4 regions of the Halopseudomonas salina genome follow, and region 3 is predicted to be linked to each of the others. Evidence: predicted binding sites of a transcription regulator. Region 3 holds the regulator's gene; each other region holds the start of a gene.
The links. Region 3 encodes sigma-54, which starts transcription at its own class of promoters, with help from an activator protein. Its sites were predicted from a motif close to ANTGGCATNNANNTTGCTNT; they were not measured.
Positions count from the first base shown of each region.

Region 1: flhA (flagellar biosynthesis protein FlhA) is a predicted target of sigma-54. The motif match lies at 1,185-1,204, and genes of this name have one in related genera.
Region 2: IEV54_RS02810 (TorF family putative porin) is a predicted target of sigma-54. The motif match lies at 1,985-2,004, and genes of this name have one in related genera.
Region 4: flgB (flagellar basal body rod protein FlgB) is a predicted target of sigma-54. The motif match lies at 1,813-1,832, and genes of this name have one in related genera.

Region 1 covers NZ_BMFF01000003.1:185,875-188,988, forward strand. Annotated here, with positions in the region: gene flhA (flagellar biosynthesis protein FlhA) at 1-1,106, opposite strand, end outside; gene IEV54_RS08240 (EAL domain-containing protein) at 1,357-3,114, shown strand, end outside.
Region 2 covers NZ_BMFF01000001.1:567,026-570,139, forward strand. Annotated here, with positions in the region: gene apbC (iron-sulfur cluster carrier protein ApbC) at 1-361, shown strand, start outside; gene dcd (dCTP deaminase) at 459-1,025, shown strand; gene IEV54_RS02810 (TorF family putative porin) at 1,207-1,938, opposite strand; gene IEV54_RS02815 (GNAT family N-acetyltransferase) at 2,151-2,537, opposite strand; gene IEV54_RS17425 (hypothetical protein) at 2,528-2,656, shown strand; gene IEV54_RS02820 (universal stress protein) at 2,663-3,091, shown strand; gene IEV54_RS02825 (hypothetical protein) at 3,110-3,114, opposite strand, start outside.
Region 3 covers NZ_BMFF01000009.1:24,288-27,401, forward strand. Annotated here, with positions in the region: gene lptA (lipopolysaccharide transport periplasmic protein LptA) at 1-366, shown strand, start outside; gene lptB (LPS export ABC transporter ATP-binding protein) at 378-1,118, shown strand; gene IEV54_RS16070 (RNA polymerase factor sigma-54) at 1,202-2,701, shown strand; gene hpf (ribosome hibernation-promoting factor, HPF/YfiA family) at 2,793-3,101, shown strand.
Region 4 covers NZ_BMFF01000001.1:431,468-434,581, forward strand. Annotated here, with positions in the region: gene IEV54_RS02155 (chemotaxis protein CheV) at 1-792, shown strand, start outside; gene IEV54_RS02160 (CheR family methyltransferase) at 838-1,665, shown strand; gene flgB (flagellar basal body rod protein FlgB) at 1,888-2,292, shown strand; gene flgC (flagellar basal body rod protein FlgC) at 2,296-2,739, shown strand; gene flgD (flagellar hook assembly protein FlgD) at 2,756-3,114, shown strand, end outside.

The DNA of each region.
Region 1 (3,114 bases), on a different contig from region 3:
CCGACTTCCAGGCCGACCATATCTACCGGAGTGACGTCGTCCCAGCCCAGCTCACGGGTTTCAGGGCGAGCCAGAGCGGGCACTTCCGCTTCCTGGCGCTGCACTTCTTCCGCCTCGACCAGCTTCAAACGCTGGCGGTTGGCGATGTAATACGCAGCGCCGGCGGCCAGGGCACCGAGACTCAGGAAGGAGAAGTGCGGCATGCCGGGAATCAGACCCATGACGATCATGATCGCCGCCGCAATCGCCAGTGCCTTCGGCGAGGCAAACATCTGACGGTTGACCTGCGCGCCCATGTCTTCGGAGGTGGAAACGCGGGTCACCATAATTGCTGCAGCAGTGGACAGCAACAGCGACGGTATCTGCGCCACCAGACCGTCACCAATGGTCAACAGCACGTAGATACGTCCGGCGTCAGCGAAGCTCAAGTCGTGCTGGGCGATGCCGATTGCCAGACCACCAATGACGTTGATGAACAGAATCAGCAGACCGGCGACCGCGTCACCGCGAACAAACTTGCTGGCACCGTCCATGGAGCCGTAGAAGTCTGCCTCCTGGGCCACTTCCTGGCGACGTAGCTTGGCCTGTTCCTGATCGATAATGCCGGCATTGAGGTCGGCATCAATGGCCATCTGCTTGCCGGGCATGGCATCCAGGGTGAATCGCGCACTGACTTCGGAGATTCGTCCGGCGCCCTTGGTTACCACGACGAAGTTGATGATCATGAGGATCGCGAAGACCACCAGACCGACCACATAGTTGCCGCCGATCACCACCTCACCAAAGGCCTGGATAACCTTGCCCGCGGCATCTCCACCCTCATGACCGTAGAGCAGCACCACCCGCGTGGAGGCCACGTTCAGCGCCAGGCGTAGCAAGGTCGCCACCAGCAGGATGGTCGGGAACACAGCGAAGTCCAGGGGCCGCAGGGCGTAGGCACAGACCAGCAGCACCACTAGCGCAAGCGCGATATTGAAGGTAAAGAGCACGTCGAGCAGAAATGGCGGTACTGGCAGCATCATCATGCCGAGCATGACCAGCAACAGAATCGGCACGCCCAGGCTGCCGTGGCGCAGCCCCGCCAGGTTACTGCGCATGTTCCCCATTACTTCTGTGCGATTCACTGCCATGCGTTCGACATTCCCGATCAAATATTTGACGCCAGATACGGCCTGGCATGACCCTACGCAAGTTCCGTTCCAGTCTGCGATTTTTTGTCACAGAATCACACATAGCTGTCACAACGAGGGCGATCGATCGCTGCTAATATTGCAGTGCAACAAAAAAGCGGGCTGCCTTTGAGCCGACCCTGTCTGCCAGTCCAATCAGCCCAAGGGCCGCACCATGAGATCAACCGTGAAGCTGCCCGCTAACATGCCTACACAGCGACTGATCATGGTTGTGCTGAGCCTGCTGGTGGTGCTGTTCATCATTGGCATGTTGTTGATGTCGCGGCTGAATCTGGACTTTGCCCAGCAAGCCATGTCCGACCTGCGTCAGCGTCAGATCATCGATACCTTTGAAGCCAATCTGGACCGCATAAACGCCCACCATCAGAAAATGGAGCAGAATACGGTCGGGCTGGCGCGTACCGGTGAGCTATTTCATCGGCTGCGACAACAGGGCAACGCAAGTGCATCCCGACTGGAATCGATGCTTCGTGACGGGCTGGATGATTTTCCAGACGCGCACGGGAGCGGCGTCTGGTACGAACCGGGGGCTTTAGCCGATCAACCTGTCGGGGTGATTGCCTATCGACAGGGTTCGGAGATCATCACCACCCGTGCCAGCGCCGAATTCGTCAACCGCGCCTGGTATCGGCGACTGGTCGACAACCTGGATAACGCCAGGGTGACGGGCCAGGCCCGCCGCTTCTACTGGACAGCGGCCTACTTCAAGCGCCGTATCGATGACGTGGTAATAAGTCTGAGCACCACCATGCGGGATGCGTCCGGTCGCAGCATTGGTATTGTCTCGACCGACTGGCGGGCCGATGACGTCATCCGCCTGATCAGCGGCGTAGACATAACGCCAGGTACGTTTTCCTTTCTGCTGGACAGCGAGAACCGCAACCTGTCCAGCCTGGCCCGGGCCGATGATGTGGAGCACGCACAACAACTGATGACGGCCATCAGTGACGCTCAGCTGCAACAGCTGGTGCCGCAGGCCGTGGGCCGGTTGTCGAGTGTGACGCCCCCCCGAGAGCAGCGAACCCTCGAAGTGGGGGGCGAGGAGTTTGCCCTGTTCTACTCTGCCACCCAGGCAGGTATGGTTTTCGGCATTGGCGTCCCCCAGGCGGAGATTGACGCTGTTCTGCTACCCATGCGTGCCAGCAACCTGCGGATCGTGGCATTGATCGGCAGTATCCTGGTGGTTTTGTCGGCGTTGATCCTATACATGATCGCCGGCACTCTCAGGCGGCTGCGCAACCTCTACACCGACCCACTGACCCAATTACCCAATCGTGAGCGCTTGCTGGTGGATCTGCGCAGCCGGCCCGCCGCGTCACTGGTATTGCTGAATATCGATGGCTTCAAGCAAATCAACGATTTCTACGGCCATCAGTGTGGCGACCATGTGATTGTGACCCTCTCAACACAGCTGCAAGCCTATCTCCAGGCCAGGCCCCTTTCACGCAGCGGTCGGCTCTACCGTATGCCGGGTGACGAGCTGGCAATCTGGCGACCCGGTCAGGCAGATGAGGCCGCACTGGTTAGCCTGGCGAGTGATCTACAGGCGTTTGTGAGCTCGGTACGGACCCAGTGGGAAGATCACGATATTACGCTGCATGTCAGTATGGGGCTGGCCAGTACGCGCCTGCGCAACGGCGAAAAACTCGACCCGGAACACCTGCTCCCCTCCGCCAATATTGCCCTGGAGCACGCCCGTGTAGCTCAGGCCGGTTACATGCTCTACGACCCTGCCGATCGTGCGCGCGAGAATTACGAACACAACCTTATCTGGGCCAACAAGTTGAAGCTGGCTCTTGAAGAAAACCGGCTGGTGCCCTTCTTCCAACCCATCATGCACGTGGAGAGCGGCCGGATAGAAAAATATGAATGTCTGGTGCGTATGCTCGACCACCAGGGTGAACCGATCAGCCCGGCCATGTTC
Region 2 (3,114 bases), on a different contig from region 3:
GGCTCTTCTTGATGCGAAGAAGGGCATTGAAATGTTTGCCAAGGTCAATATCCCGGTACTGGGGATTGTGGAAAATATGGCAATCCACATCTGCTCCAATTGTGGGCATGCAGAGCACTTGTTCGGTGAGGGCGGAGGTGAGCGGCTGGCCAACGATTACGGTGTTGACCTGCTGGCCTCCATGCCACTGTCCATGATGATTCGGGAGCAGACCGATGCCGGTGCGCCTACGGTTGTTGCCGAGCCCGAGTGTCAGATCAGCATGCTCTATCAGGACATGGCCCGTCACGTCGGCGCGCGCATCGCTGAGCGCGCCAGGACGGGTGGTGCTATGCCCGACATCAGCATCAGTGATGAGTGAGTTTCCCCAGGCATGTCTGCAGGTGCCGGCGGGGCTTTTTCCCGCTGGCAATACCCGGTAACATGCGGTCTCTTTTCGGCACATCGCAGGGCACATCATGAGCATCAAGTCTGACCGTTGGATACGTCGCATGTCCCAGGAACAGGGAATGATCGAGCCCTACGTCGAGCGTCAGGTGCGTGGCGACGAGGGTAATCGAGTCATATCCTATGGGGTTTCCAGCTACGGCTACGATGTGCGCTGCTCCAACGAGTTCAAGGTGTTCACCAACATCCACTCGGCCACCGTTGATCCCAAGCATTTCGACGAGAAGAGTTTTGTCGACATCACCAGTGATGTCTGCATCATTCCGCCCAACTCCTTTGCGCTGGCACGTACTGTCGAATACTTCCGCATTCCGCGGAATGTACTGACTATTTGTCTGGGCAAGAGCACCTATGCGCGCTGTGGCATCATCGTCAACGTCACACCCCTGGAACCAGAATGGGAAGGCCATGTGACGCTGGAGTTTTCCAACACCACCACGCTGCCTGCCAAGATTTACGCCAATGAAGGCGTAGCACAGATGCTGTTTTTCGAGTCTGACGAGCCCTGTGAAGTGTCTTACCGTGACCGGGGTGGCAAGTATCAGGGGCAGCGCGGCGTCACACTGCCGCGGGCTTGACCGGCAGCATGCCGGCTTTCTCTTAATCTCGGCAATATGCATGAAGGTTGATCTGGGCATCCGTCGACGGGCTGCCGAGGCCTGAAGAAAACCAGAGCCTAAAAAAACCGGAGCCGTGTTTGCCACGATTCCGGTTAAAAGCTGAGAAGCAAACACGGCGCCCAATGGGCGCCGTACTAAATCAGAAGCTCTTTGAAGCAGACAGAGTAACGTTGGAGTCGCAAGAATCGCTATCAACGTATATTGCTGTGCACTCGTTGCCAAGGTTGGTGTCGCTGTACATCAATGCCCAATCGATACCTAGCATTGTCTTGCCCAGAGTCACAGCCCAGTCAGCATAATCTTCATCGCTGCTGGCGCCGATCGGATCCTTCGTGTCGGTGCGACCATAATGCAGACCCAGGCCGATATCGTAGGGCAATTCAAAGCCATAGCCGATGTAAGTGTAGAGCGCGCTTTGGGGCTCATAGGCGTACTTGACGCCGCCACTGAAGCCGTAGGCGTCTACGTGAGCGATCCATTCGTCAACCGCATCAATACCCTGGGGAAAAGTGTAAGTGTTCCAGGAAACCGCGTAGCTGATGTCTTCGGTGATGGCGCCACCGTATCCGACATAGTAGTCCAGCTCGATGCTGGCTCCGCCGAAATCTTCATCAGCGACGTTAGAGCCCCAGGCACCAAGGAATACGCCGCTTTCGTGGGCAAAGTCCAAGCTCGCCTGAACCGCGCCGGCACCGTTGGTCTGTGACTGGCCGCGCCAGATGTAATCAGAGGCCAGAGTGGCGGTCATGCTGGCATCGATCTCACCAATGGCAGTCTCGAAGGTTTCCGCATGGGCCATATTGGCAAAGCCGAGTGTGCTCGCAGTGGCGATGGCGGCTGTCAGTTTTTTCATCATTTTCGTGTACCCCATGTTTTATGATTGCTGTAGTGGTTCAAAATGCGTTGGCATGGGACACATAGCATTTTGCTTGCCAGGTTTTATCTTTATTATATAAATCATGTGTTTAGGTTAATATTTTGAGAATAATTCAGCACTCTACCAGTTTTGGCGGGCTGGGGTTCGCCCTAAAGTAGTGCCGCTTTCCAGCCCAGGTGATTATGCTGGTGCGTACCCCAGACTTGTCAGTTATCCAGCCACATGGGTACTAGGTCTTTGCTTCTCTGGTAGCGCTTAAGTTTGCTTGCGAGGGATTCGGGAAGGCTGGGACAGTGAGCAAAGCCGTGGCTGCGGTACAGCTGTTCAAGCCCGGGTTGGCAAAACAGCCAGATGGGTCCAGTGACTGAAGCACAGGCATTTTCAAGCAGGTGACCTGCCAGCCCCTGGCGGCGCATGCGGGGGTCCACGAACAGGCTCGTGAGCCATTGTCCATGAGCCATCGGCTGTAGACAGAGACAGGCAACTAACTGATCCGAGCGCATCGCCCACACTGTATGCTCGGGGCGTGTTTTCATCCGGCTGCCATGTAGCCGGTAAAATTTGTCTGCCAGGGGTCGCTCGGTTGGCTGCAGTACTGCGCAAGGATAACTATCGCTCGGTTCACGGCGAGCTTGATGTGCATCAAGCGGCATCACGTCCGGTCTGCCACAATGATCAGAGTGTAATCATCAAAATGGACAATCTGGAGTAAGCGCAAATGCATACGATATTGCTACCCTTTGACGGCTCGGAAAGCGCAATGCGCGCAGCTGAGTATCTGGTCGATTTTTCAGCGACACTTGGTGACGTTACCGTACATGTGGTCAATGTCCAGACAGAACCAAAACTCTTCGGCAACTACGTATCGCCGACCATGCTGGACCAGCTGAATGCGGGTGCGCTAGATCACGCGGCGGAGGTAAACGCGAAGGTGGCCGACAAATTGCGCGCCGCGAATCTGGCCGTTCAGACCCATGAAATAATGGGTGAGGTCGTCAGTGAGCTGGTTGACGCTGCCCGCAAGCTCGGCTGCACCATGATTGTGATGGGTACCCGGGGCATGGGTAGTCTCGGCAACCTGGTGTTGGGCTCCGTGGCCAGCCAGGTTGTGCATGAGACGCCGATACCGGTCTTGTTGGTCAAATAACTGGGCCGCACCCACGCTTCAGC
Region 3 (3,114 bases):
ACCCAGGGCAGCATGCGCCTCACTGGAAACCAGGTCACGCTGGCTACCGACAGTGCCGGTGCGGTGAGCAAGATCACCAGCACGGGAAACCCCGCTACCTACACTCAGACCCCCGGCGAAAACGACGGCGAAGTGAACGCCCGCGCGCAGACCATCGAGTACTTTGCCGACAGCGAACGCGTAGTACTGATCGACCAGGCACGCCTGGAGCAGCGCGGCAACACCTTTCAGGGTGACTTCGTCAGCTACGACATCAATGAACAGGTGGTAGACGCGGGACGACCGGCGGCGGGTGACTCGGGCGAACCGGGGCGCATCGAAATCGTGATCCAGCCCCGCCAACGCGATGAAGCCGCCAATCCATGACCGGGCCCGCCATGACCGAATCTGCTGCAACCGTCCTCGAAGCACGCCATCTGGCCAAGGCCTACAAGACGAGAAAGGTCGTTGAGGATGTGTCCCTGTCCATCCGCAGTGGCGAAGTAGTTGGCCTGCTTGGCCCTAATGGCGCTGGCAAGACCACCTGCTTCTACATGATTGTCGGGCTGGTGAAGGCCGACCATGGTCACATACTGGTAGACGGCCTCGACGTCACCCATCTGCCCATGCATGGACGGGCTCGCCAGGGCATCGGCTACCTCCCCCAGGAGGCATCCATTTTCCGCAAGCTGAGTGTGGCCGACAATATCATGGCGATACTCCAGACTCGCAAGGATCTGGACCGGCAGGGCCGGCTCGACAAGCTGAGCTCCCTGATGCACGAATTTCATATCCATCATCTGGCCGACAGCAAGGGCATGAGTCTGTCCGGCGGCGAGCGCCGTCGTGCTGAGATAGCTCGCGCGCTGGCAAGTGACCCCAAGTTCATTCTGCTCGATGAGCCCTTTGCCGGTGTGGATCCGATCTCGGTAAACGATATAAAACAGATCATTCAGCATCTCAGGGACAAGGGCATTGGCGTGCTGATCACCGATCACAATGTGCGCGAGACACTCGACATCTGCGACAAGGCCTACATCGTCAGCGATGGGCATATTATCGCCGAGGGAAACGCGCAGGCCGTACTCGACAATCAGCTGGTCAAGGATGTGTATCTGGGCCAAGAGTTCCGGCTATAAAAACAGGGTCGATTCAGGCATGCTAGCCTCAGGCCAGCCTCGCACCAACGCCAGTAATAGCGCATAAGGTAATACGTCCGATAATGAAACCTACGCTCGTCCTCAAGATGGGGCAGCAGCTGACCATGACGCCGCAGCTGCAGCAGGCCATCAGACTGCTCCAACTGTCGAGTCTCGACCTCCAACAGGAGGTTCAGGAGGCCCTTGAAGCTAATCCGATGCTGGAAATGGCTGACGAGGCTGACGATGATCATGGCGGCTCGGGATCAGATGGAGCCGACAACGACGATGCCCCCGCCGTCTCCGTACCCGAGCCGGTTGAAATGGACGCCATTGATCAGCACTCCCAGGCCGCCGAGGAAGGCAACTGGAATGAACAGATTCCTAGCGATTTGCCCGTAGATACCCAGTGGGAAGATGTCTATCAGACATCGGCAAGCTCGCTCCCCAGCGGCGATGATGATGACTGGGATTTCACTTCCCGCACCGGTACCGGTGAAACGCTGCAAAGCCACCTGGAATGGCAGCTGAACCTGATTCCTCTTTCGGAAACCGACCAGCTCATTGCACTATCGATCATTGATGCAATCAATGCAGACGGCTATCTGGAGGAGTCTCTCGAAGAGATCCTTGCCTCCATCGACCCGGAGCGCGAAGTGGAGCTCGACGAAATCGAAATGGTGCTGCACCGAATCCAGCAGTTCGAACCCGTGGGTGTAGGGGCACGTGATCTGAGCGAGTGCCTGCTGCTGCAACTGCGCCAGCTGCCGGCCGACACCCCGCTGCTGGAGCAGGCACAGAAGGTCGTGCGCGATCATCTGGGCTTGCTTGGCAGTCGCGATTTCAGTCAGCTGATGCGTCGCACACGGCTCAAGGAAGACCAGCTGGGTCGCGTTATCGCGTTGATCCAGACGCTCAACCCCCGCCCCGGCTCGGAAATAGCTTCGGGTGAACCCGAATATGTGATCCCCGATGTTATTGTGCGCCGCGACAGCAACCGCTGGATTGTCGAGCTGAATCAGGAATCTGTTCCCAAGATCCGGGTCAACAGCCAATACGCCTCCATGGTACGGCGTGCCGACTCCAGCACAGACAACACCTACCTGCGCAATAACCTGCAGGAAGCACGCTGGTTCATTAAGAGCCTGCAAAGCCGCAACGAAACATTGATGAAAGTGGCCACTCAGATTGTCGAGCACCAGCGCGAGTTTCTCGAGTACGGTGAAGAAGCAATGAAGCCCCTGGTGCTGCACGACATAGCCGAAGCCGTAGGTATGCATGAATCAACGATCTCGCGGGTAACTACGCAGAAATTCATGCACACGCCTCGGGGTATCTTCGAGCTTAAGTACTTTTTTTCCAGCCATGTCGGCACCTCTGAAGGCGGCGAATTTTCCTCCACGGCGATCCGCGCGCTGATCAAGAAACTGGTCTCGACAGAAAACCCGAAGAAACCATTGAGCGACAGCAAGATCGCTGGTTTACTGGAAGAGCAGGGAATTGATGTAGCCCGTCGTACCATCGCCAAGTACCGCGAATCGCTCAATATCGCTCCGTCGAGCGAACGTAAGCGGATTGTCTGACCGGCGGGCCTGATACGCAGAGCACGAAATACGGCATTATGGGGAATCGACTTCGTTTCCCTGCTTCATCAAGCCAATCAGGAGAAGTCATATGCAACTGAACCTAAGCGGTCATCAGCTCGACATTACCGATCCACTGCGCAATTACGTGAACGAGAAAATGTCCCGCCTGGAGCGACATTTCGACAAGATTACCAATGTTCAGGTCATACTCGAAGTCGAGAACTTCCGACAGAAAGCTGAAGCTATCCTGCATGTAGCCGGCGGCGAGGTAGTCGCCAACGCAGAGCACACAGACATGTACGCCGCCATTGACCTGATGACCGACAAACTTGATCGGCAGCTGATAAAGCACAAGGAAAAAAACCTCAATCGCCAGCAAGGCGTCAACGACCGCTAACCGCTAAGGCAAC
Region 4 (3,114 bases), on a different contig from region 3:
TGTCCCAAGCTCACTATCTTGCCGCGGTTGAATCCGGTCGTGCGGGGGGTCGCGCATATTCGCGGAGGTACCCTGCCCATCATCGACCTCAACAAGGCCACTGGTGGGCCGGGGCTCGATGATTTGAGTACGGCGTTCGTGATCATCACCGAATATAACTACCGTGTTCAGGGCTTTCTGGTGCGTTCAGTCGAACGAATCGTCAATATGAACTGGTCAGAAATACACCCGCCGCCACGGGGCACCGGTCGCGACCATTACCTGACAGCGGTGACCCGCGTCGACGACAAGATGGTCGAGATTATCGATGTCGAGAAGATTCTTGCCGAAGTCGTGCCAACTGTGGAGACCATCACCGCAGGTGTGATCGATGAGGTAACCCATACCGAAGCTCTGGCGCGCAAGGTGCTGATCGTTGATGACTCATCGGTGGCGCGCAAACAGGTCGTCCGATGTCTGCAGGAAGTGGGTGTGGAAGTGGTCGCGCTCAACGATGGACGTCAGGCGCTCAACTGGCTTCGTGACTTGGTCGAAAATGGCCAGGGTGTATCTGATCTGTTGATGATGGTTTCAGACATCGAAATGCCGGAAATGGATGGGTACACGCTGACCGCCGAGGTGCGCGGTGATCCACGTATGGCCGGTTTGCATATCCTGTTGCACACCTCGCTTTCGGGCGTGTTTAATCAGGCAATGGTAAAAAAGGTGGGTGCAGACGATTTCCTCGCCAAGTTCAAGCCGGATGAGCTGGCACAAAGGGTGATTGATCGCCTGCACGCACTGCGTGAGTAGATCGCCGCATGGGGAAGCAATTCAATTGATTACAGGATGGGCTGCGTGACCTCGGCAAACCAAGATTTTCATGTTTTCAGGGAGTTTCTGGAAAAAGCGTGCGGCATTGTGCTGGGCGACAATAAACAGTACCTCGTAGCCAGTAGGCTGAACCGGTTACTCGAGCAGCAGGGCATCAAAAGCCTGGGCGAGCTGGTAACGCGGATTCAGACGCAGCCCCGCAGTGGGCTGCGAGAGTTGGTCGTGGATGCAATGACCACCAACGAGACACTCTGGTTTAGAGATGTCTATCCATTCGACGTGTTGAAAAACCGATTGCTACCCGAATTCGTGAAGGCCAACCCCGGTCAGCGACCGCGAATATGGTCTGCAGCATGCTCGTCAGGACAGGAGCCCTACTCATTGAGCATGGCCATTGATGAGTTTGAGCGCAGCAATCCCGGTCAGCTGCGTGGTGGCTGTCAAATTGTCGCCACCGATCTGTCCGGGGGTATCCTGACCGCCGCAAAATCGGCGGAGTACGACAGTCTTTCAATCGCCCGCGGACTCTCCTCCGAGCGCCTGGCGCGTTATTTCGACCAGGGCAGTCCGGGTCGCTGGACAGTCAAGCAACCGATCCGCAGTCGGGTCGAGTTCCGCGCCATGAATTTGCTAGACAGTTATTCGATGCTGGGCAAGTTCGATATTGTTTTCTGCCGCAACGTGCTTATCTATTTTTCTGCTGATCTCAAGAAAGATATCCTCAAACGCATACACGGGACCCTCAAGCCCGGCGGTTATCTGATGCTTGGTGCGTCCGAGGCGTTGAATGGCCTCCCTGATCTCTATCAGATGGTTCAGTGCAGTCCGGGTATTGTCTACAAGGCAAAATAGCTACAAGCCGCAAGCTTCGGGCCTCCTTGCCGCTGGGTGACCTGCCGTCCAGGGAAGTGCCGTCCAACGGAATGCCGTCCAACGGTAATCCATTGCCGCTCTGAATTGTTCTTCCTTTCAACTCATTGAATATAAAGGGTTTCGTGTTTTGGCACGGAACCTGCTTTGTTATTGCGCAGAGAGAACTGTGTGGCCATTTATTGCCACAAGAGGAATGCGCAAATGACGATCAATTTTGACAATGCTCTGGGTATCCATGAGAAAGCACTGACTTTCCGCGGTCAGCGTGCGGCCGTTCTAGCCAATAATGTCGCCAACTCGGAAACCCCAAATTACAAAGCGCGTGACCTGGATTTCCAGGCGGTGCTGGCTGCTCAGCAGAGTGGAGATGACAAGGGGTTTGCCGCCAGTACCACACATTCCCGGCATATCAATACCGAAAGCCTGCTCGACCAGGCTGCAGGTCTGCGCTTCCGCACGCCCTTGCAGCCATCACTGGACGGCAACACTGTTGACGCTGACGTCGAGCAAAGCGCTTTCGCCAAGAATGCGATCGAACTGCAGGCCAGCTTTACTTTTCTCAACAGCAAATTCAAGGGGCTGATGACAGCCCTGCGCGGAGAATAAGCCATGTCTCTCAATGACGTTTTCAACATCTCCGGCTCCGGTATGAGCGCACAGTCGCTGCGACTGAACACCACGGCCAGTAACATCGCCAATGCTGAAACGGTTTCCAGCAGCACTGGTGAGACCTACAGGGCCAGGCACCCGGTTTTTGCAACCATGTTCAACGAGCAGCAGCAGGGCATGGGCCAATCGCTTTTTGCCTCTCAGGAGCAGGCAGGGCAGGGCGTTGAGGTTCTGGGTGTGGTTGAGTCCGATGCCGAGTTGCAATCACGGTACGAACCTGATCATCCGATGGCGGATGAGCAGGGCTATGTGTTCTATCCGAATGTCAACATTGTCGAAGAAATGGCCAACATGATGGCCGCTTCACGGGCATATCAAACCAACGTAGAAATCATGAACGCAACCAAGACCATGTTGCAGCGCGTTCTCACACTGGGTCAGTGACAGGAGCTTCAAGACAATGAGTATTTCTAGTGCACTGAGTGTAGGTGAAGGCGTTCTGGATCAGTACAAGGTGGACCAGAGCCGTGACGCCAAGGGCGGTGAGCTTGGCAAGAACGAGTTTCTCAAGTTGCTGGTGACTCAGATGAACAATCAGGACCCGCTGTCGCCTCAAGAGAACGGCGAGTTTATTGCTCAATTGGCTCAGTTCAGTACGGTTGAGGGTATTGAAACGCTGAATTCCTCGATGGAGTCGCTGCTTAACGGCTACCAGTCTTCACAGGCCTTGCAGGCTTCTTCTCTGGTAGGTCGCACGGTCATCGTGCCGGCGGATCAGGCCATGGTAGATACCACCAAGGGGATCAAGGGGCAGTTGGC